Regions from separate parts of the Herbaspirillum sp. SJZ099 genome, predicted to be linked through region 2. Evidence: predicted binding sites of a transcription regulator. Region 2 holds the regulator's gene; each other region holds the start of a gene.
The links. The regulator HrcA, encoded in region 2, represses chaperone genes, less so after heat shock. The targets are predictions, from matches to a motif close to TTAGCACTCNNNNNNNNNGAGTGCTAA.
Positions count from the first base shown of each region.

Region 1: a site for HrcA is predicted at 1,316-1,342, ahead of groES (co-chaperone GroES). Genes of this name have one in related genera too.
Region 3: a site for HrcA is predicted at 886-912, ahead of rpoH (RNA polymerase sigma factor RpoH). Genes of this name have one in related genera too.

Region 1 covers NZ_VIUO01000005.1:129,998-132,266, reverse strand. Annotated here, with positions in the region: gene groL (chaperonin GroEL) at 1-794, opposite strand, end outside; gene groES (co-chaperone GroES) at 908-1,198, opposite strand; gene FB597_RS12885 (LysR family transcriptional regulator) at 1,460-2,269, opposite strand, start outside.
Region 2 covers NZ_VIUO01000003.1:180,866-183,134, forward strand. Annotated here, with positions in the region: gene FB597_RS08670 (HAD family hydrolase) at 1-652, shown strand, start outside; gene hrcA (heat-inducible transcriptional repressor HrcA) at 727-1,752, shown strand; gene fur (ferric iron uptake transcriptional regulator) at 1,897-2,269, opposite strand, start outside.
Region 3 covers NZ_VIUO01000002.1:516,739-519,007, reverse strand. Annotated here, with positions in the region: gene ftsX (permease-like cell division protein FtsX) at 1-633, shown strand, start outside; gene rpoH (RNA polymerase sigma factor RpoH) at 992-1,891, shown strand; gene FB597_RS07400 (SCO family protein) at 1,991-2,269, opposite strand, start outside.

The DNA of each region.
Region 1 (2,269 bases), on a different contig from region 2:
TTGACCACCAGGGTTGCCAGCGCTTCGCCTTCGACATCTTCAGCGATGATCAGCAGCGGACGGCCAGCCTTGGCGACTTGTTCCAGCACCGGCAGCAGGTCGCGGATGTTGGAAACCTTCTTGTCGAACAGCAGGATGAACGGGTTGTCCAGGGCGACAACTTGCTTTTCCTGGTTGTTGATGAAGTACGGCGACAGGTAGCCGCGGTCGAATTGCATGCCTTCGACGATTTCCAGTTCGTTTTCCAGCGACTTGCCGTCTTCAACGGTGATTACGCCTTCCTTGCCGACCTTGTCCATGGCCTTGGCGATGATGTCGCCGATGTCCTGGTCGGAGTTGGCCGAGATCGAACCGACCTGGGCGATTTCCTTGCTGGTGGTGGTGGGCTTGGCCAGGTTCTTGACTTCGCCGACGATGGCGGTGACAGCCTTGTCGATGCCGCGCTTGAGGTCGGTCGGGTTGAAGCCTGCCGCAACGTACTTGAAGCCTTCGCGAACGATCGCCTGGGCCAGCACGGTAGCGGTGGTGGTGCCGTCACCGGCGTTGTCGGAGGTCTTGGAAGCGACTTCCTTGACCAGCTGGGCACCCATGTTTTCCAGCTTGTCCTTCAGTTCGATTTCCTTGGCGACGGAAACGCCGTCCTTGGTCACGGTCGGGGCGCCGAAGCTGCGCTCCAGAACCACGTTACGGCCCTTGGGGCCCAGGGTCACCTTGACTGCGTTAGCCAGGATGTTGACGCCGTTGACGATCTTGGCGCGTGCTTCATCGCCGAAAATAACTTGCTTTGCTGCCATGTTGGATTCTCCAGAAATTCGGTTGAATTCGTTTCACCGTGGTGGCCGCCGCCTGGGCGGCCGGTGCATCTGCACTACCTGTGCGGCAGCCTGGCGGCTGCCCGGGCCGGGAATTACTTCTCGACGACGGCGAACAGGTCTTCTTCGCGCATGACCAGCAGTTCCTGGCCATCGATCTTCACAGCCTGGCCGGAATACTTGCCGAACAGGACGCGGTCGCCGACCTTCACGGCCAGTTGGCGAACCTTGCCGTCTTCCAGGATCTTGCCGTTGCCAACAGCCAGGACTTCACCCTGGTCAGGCTTTTCGGTCGCTGCATCAGGCAGAACGATACCGGAAGCGGTCTTGGTTTCCTGGTCGAGGCGCTTGACGATAACGCGATCGTGCAAAGGGCGAAGATTCATGAGAACTCCTTAAAATTCAATAAGTTGGTCTTGATTGCGGCAATGGCTGCAATGGTTTTTCTTCCAAATGCAGCAAACGTCACCGCATGAAAAAGGGGTATCAGCCAGGGAGGATTGTTAGCACTCTCCCGTGACGAGTGCTAAGTATAGGGACGGAGGGGGGAATTTTCAAGGCGGGGTTGCTGACTTCGCCCCTCCAGCACCGAAAAATGCTGGCCGCAGGGAAGATGATGGAAGATAGAGTTGCCTGAAATCAATGACTTAGCCGGTTTCTGTGGATGACGGCCTGGCTTCAATTTGCTCCGACCGGGCTTCGCCGCATACCTGGCGCACCACCTCGCGCAACCACCGGTGCGCGGGATCGAGCTCCAGCCGCGGATGCCACATCTGCGAAATGGTGATCTGCCCGGTGGCCACCGGCAGTTCGAAGACGAAGGTGTTGACCAGGCGTTCGGCGGCCAGGTAGGAGGCCGGCACCAGCGCCACCAGGTCCGAGCCGCGTGCCACGGCCAGCGCGGCCGGGAAGCTCGGCACCATGGCCAGCACCTGGCGTTCCACGCCGGCCGCGGCCAGGGCTGCATCGACCGGTCCGTCGGTGCGCCCGTGCCGCGAAGCCGCGACATGGCCGAATTTGACGTAGCGCAGCAGACTCATCTTGCCTTTCGCCAGCGGGTGGCCGCTGCGCACCACGCCGACGAAGTGGTCGCGATACAGCGCCTGTATACGTACTTCCGGCCCCATGTCGCTGACTACGCCGATTTCCAGGTCAGCCGTTCCTTCCCTCAGATAGTTGGGACTCTTGTCGACCTTGGGCGCGAAATATAGTCGCACCAGCGGCGCTTCGGCATTGACCGCGCCGATCAGGCGCGCGCCCAGGGCTTCGACGAAGCCTTCGTTGGCGCGGATGGTGAAGGTGCGCCGCAGCGTCGCCAGGTCCGGCTCCGGCGCGGCCGGGCGCAGTACCGACCGCGCTTCGTGCACCACGTTGCGCGCGCGCTCGCGCAAGGCTTCGGCGCAGGGAGTGAGCACCATGCGGCGTCCGGCCCGAACCAGCAAGGGGTCGTCGGCTTC
Region 2 (2,269 bases):
GATCGAGCCGGTGCTGGTGCGCGCCGAAGGCCTGCTCTACGAATGGCTGCGCCGGCATGCGCCCAAGGTGACCGCCCGCCATAGCGTGGCTTCGCTGCGCGAACGCCGCATGGCCCTGATGCAGACCGATCCGCTGTACCGCATCGACTTGTGGAAGCTGCGCCATGCCGCGCTCACGGAAGTGCTGCGCGAGCACGGCGAAGACCCGGCGCTGGCGGACGAGGCCATGGCGCTGTTTTCCGAGGCGCGCAGCACGGTCGCGCTGTTCGACGACGTCGAGCCGGCCTTGCAGCGCTTGAAAGCCAGGCTGGCGCTGGGCACGGTCTCCAACGGCTTCGCCGACCTGGAGCGCATCGGGCTGGCGAGCCATTTCGGCGTTTCCATCGCGGCGCACCGCTTCGGCCGCGCCAAGCCGGACGCCGCCATCTTCCATGCCGCCTGCGACGCGCTGGGCGTGGCGCCGGCCGAGACCGTGTACGTCGGCGACGACCTGCAGCTGGACATACAAGGCGCCCAGCAGGCCGGCTTGCGGGCGGTGTGGATGAACCGCTTCGGCCGCGACCTGCCGGCCGGCATCGCGCCCGACGCCATCTGCCGCGACCTGCATGAACTGCATGCGTGGCTGGACGCCCAGGCCGCATCGCAGGCATGATCCGGCGCAGCTATTTGCGCCATTGCCGATATCGGAACGGACTTTTATGCCGATAAATCGTTAGAATACGGCGTATGCAACTCGATAACCGCGCCCGTACCCTGCTCAAGGCGCTGGTCGAACGGTACATCGCCGACGGCCAGCCGGTGGGCTCGCGCGCCCTCTCGAAATTGTCCGGCCTGGAACTGTCGCCGGCCACCATCCGCAACATCATGGCAGACCTCGAAGAGATGGGGTTCGTCGCCAGCCCGCACACCTCGGCCGGCCGCGTGCCGACGCCGCGCGGCTACCGCATGTTCGTCGATACCCTGCTGACGGTGGAAACGATCAATGAAAGCGCGCTGGAGGGACGCCTGCAGCATCGCCTGCAGAATTCCTCTCAGCAAAAGATCATCACCAACGCCGCCCAGGTGCTGTCCTCGCTGTCGCAGTTCGCCGGCGTCGTCATGACGCCCAAGCGCGAATCGGTATTCCAGCAGATCGAGTTCCTGCGCCTGTCGGAAAAACGCATCCTGCTGGTGATCGTCGACCAGGGCGGCGACGTGCAGAACCGCATGCTGCTCACCGAGGTCGACTACACGCCCAGCCAATTGGTCCAGGCGGCCAACTATATCAACCAGCATTACGCCGGCCAGTCCTTCGACCAGGTGCGGCTGCTGCTGCAAAGCGAACTGCGCCAGCTGCGCGACGACATGACCGCACTGATGCAGGCCGCCGTCGAAGCCGGCAGCGACGCCATGAGCGAGGATGCCGACAGCAACGTGGTGATCTCCGGCGAGCGCAACCTGCTGTCGGTGACCGACCTGTCTTCCAACATGAACTCGCTGCGCCAGCTGTTCGACATGTTCGAACAGAAAACCGGCCTGTTGCAGTTGCTGGATGTCTCCAGCAAGGCCACCGGCGTGCAGATCTTCATCGGCGGCGAATCGCAACTGGTGCCGATGGACGACATGAGCATCGTCACCGCGCCTTACGAGGTCAACGGCCGCATCGTCGGCACGCTGGGCGTGATCGGCCCCACCCGCATGGCCTACGAGCGCGTGATCCCGATCGTCGACATCACGGCCAAGCTGCTCTCCAGCGCGCTGAGCCAGCACTGAACACTGACGCTGACCGTATCCGCCCATTCGCCGGCATTCGGCCGCCAAAAACAAGAAAGCCACGTGGATCCACGTGGCTTTTGCATTTTATTGCCGCTGTAAAAACAGGAAAAAGCTTGCTGCCTTTTGCCCTGAATACCTCGATTACTTCTTGATCTTCTTGCAGTTCTTGCAATGGCCGTACAGCGCCAAGGCATGGTCGGCAATCTCGAAACCGTGCTCCTGGGCGATCTTCACCTGGCGCTTTTCGATTTCGGCATCGAAGAATTCTTCGACCTTGCCGCAGTCCAGGCAGACCAGGTGGTCGTGGTGCGAGCCCTCGTTGAGCTCGAACACGGCCTTGCCGGTCTCGAAGTGGTTGCGCTGCAGCAGGCCCGCCTGTTCGAACTGGGTCAGCACGCGATAGACGGTGGCCAGGCCGACATCCAGATTGTCGGACAGCAACTGTTTGTAGACGTCTTCAGCGCTCAGGTGGCGCACGGACGTGTTCTGGAAGATCTCCAGGATCTTCAGCCGG
Region 3 (2,269 bases), on a different contig from region 2:
ATCCCGCGCGAAAAGGCGTTCGATGCCATGAAGAACAAGAGCGGCCTGGCCGACGTGCTGGCCACGCTGGGCAGCAATCCGTTGCCGGACAGCTTCGTGCTGCGCCTGCCGGGCTTCCAGAACGCCATGGATGCCGGCCGGGTCGACGATATCGCGCAAAAGCTCACCAACCAGCCGGGCGTGGACACGGTGCAAATCGATTCGGCCTGGGTCAAGCGGCTGGCGGCGCTGCTGCGCATCCTGCGGCTGGTGCTGCTGTTCCTGGGCATCACGCTGGGTGCGGTAGTGGTGGCGGTGGTGTTCAACACCATCCGCCTGCAGGTGATGACGCAGCGCGAGGAAATCGAGGTCTCGCGCCTCCTCGGCGCCACCAACGCGTTCATCCATCGCCCGTTTTACTACACCGGCGCCTTGCTCGGCTTGTGTGCCGGAGCGGTGGCGCTGGGCCTGGTGATCGCCGCGCAGCAGCCGCTGAACGCGGCCATTCTGGATTTCGCCCACCTGTATGCATCCGAATTCCAGCTGGCGCTGCCCAGCGCCATGGCGATCTGCCTGCTGCTGGCAGTGAGCGCCCTGCTCGGCCTGTTCGGCGCGATGATGTCGGTGCGCAGGCACCTAGCGCGCATGCAGTAAAAGCAAGCATTCCCGCAATGCAATGGCCGCCGGCATCGCCAGCGGCCATTTTTCATTGGGGGCCTTGAAAAACGATCAAATACCCTTAGATTTAACTCTATCGTCTTGCAAAAATTGTTACAGGTTTTTGACTTTCTTTTTGACCTGCCGCAGCAACTTTCATCCCGGATGCCCTTCTAATATGCAGGGACGAAAGCAATGATTATCAAAACTGCAATAGGGCAGTTCTATCGGGGTCTTCCAAACTTGCAATTAGCACTCTCAATTGACGAGTGCTAAAATACCTTATCGAAATGCTCCAGTTTTAAAGCATTGCTTTAATCTACACGTCCCTCCGTTCAGGAAACAAGGAGAATCAATGAAATCAGCGTCTGCACAATCTGCACTTATGCCGGTCGAGTCGAATGCACTCGCGCTCGGTTTTTCCGGCAGCCTGGGCAACATCGACGCATACATTTCGGCAGTGAACCGCCTGCCCATGCTGACGCAGGAAGAAGAAGTCAAGCTGGCCCGCGACCTGCGCGAAAAGAACGATCTGGGCGCCGCCCAGAAAATGGTGCTGTCGCACCTGCGTCTGGTGGTGTCGATCGCCCGCGGCTATCTGGGCTACGGCCTGCCGCACGCCGACCTGATCCAGGAAGGCAACATCGGCCTGATGAAGGCGGTCAAGCGCTTCGACCCGGCGCAGAACGTGCGCCTGGTGTCTTACGCCATGCACTGGATCAAGGCCGAGATCCACGAGTACATCCTGAAGAACTGGCGCCTGGTCAAGGTGGCCACCACCAAGGCGCAGCGCAAGCTGTTCTTCAACCTGCGCAGCCACAAGGAAGGCCTGGATGCGATGTCGCCGGCCCAGGTCGAGGCGCTGGCCAAGACGCTGGACGTCAAGCGCGAAGAAGTGATCGAGATGGAAACGCGCCTGTCCGGCCGCGATATCGCGCTGGAGTCGCCGACCGATGACGATGACGACAAGTTCGCGCCGATCGCCTACCTGTCCTCGGAAAACACCGAGCCGACCCGCGTGATGGAAGCCAAGCGTTACGACCGCATGCAGTCGGAAGGCATCGAAGCCGCCCTGTCCAAGCTGGACGACCGCTCGCGCCGCATCGTGGAAGCCCGCTGGCTGGCCAACGACGATGGCTCCGGCGCCACCCTGCATGAGCTGGCCGACGAGTTCGGCGTATCCGCCGAGCGCATCCGCCAGATCGAAGCAGTGGCGCTGAAGAAGATGAAGACTTCGCTGCAGGCGTATTCGTAATCTCCACAAGCAAGGCAACAAAAAAGAAAGGCACCCTCGGGTGCCTTTCTTTTTATCGGTATGTATCGGGTTATCGGGTACGTATCGGTACTGTTTCGCTCAGGACAACAACAGCTTGAGATCGTGCGCCAGCATCTGCGGGTCCTGGCCGTGCTTGACGAACAGGCGGATGCGTCCTTGCGGGTCGAACACATAGCTGCCCGCGGTGTGGTCCATCGTATAGCTGCCCGGCTGCTTGCCCGGCACCTTCTGATAGAACACCTTGAATTCCTTGGCCACCTTTTCCGTCTGCGCCAGGTCGCCGCGCAGGCCGAGGAAACGCTTGTCGAACGCCGGCACATATTGCGACAGGATTTCCTGCGTGTCGCGCTCCGGATC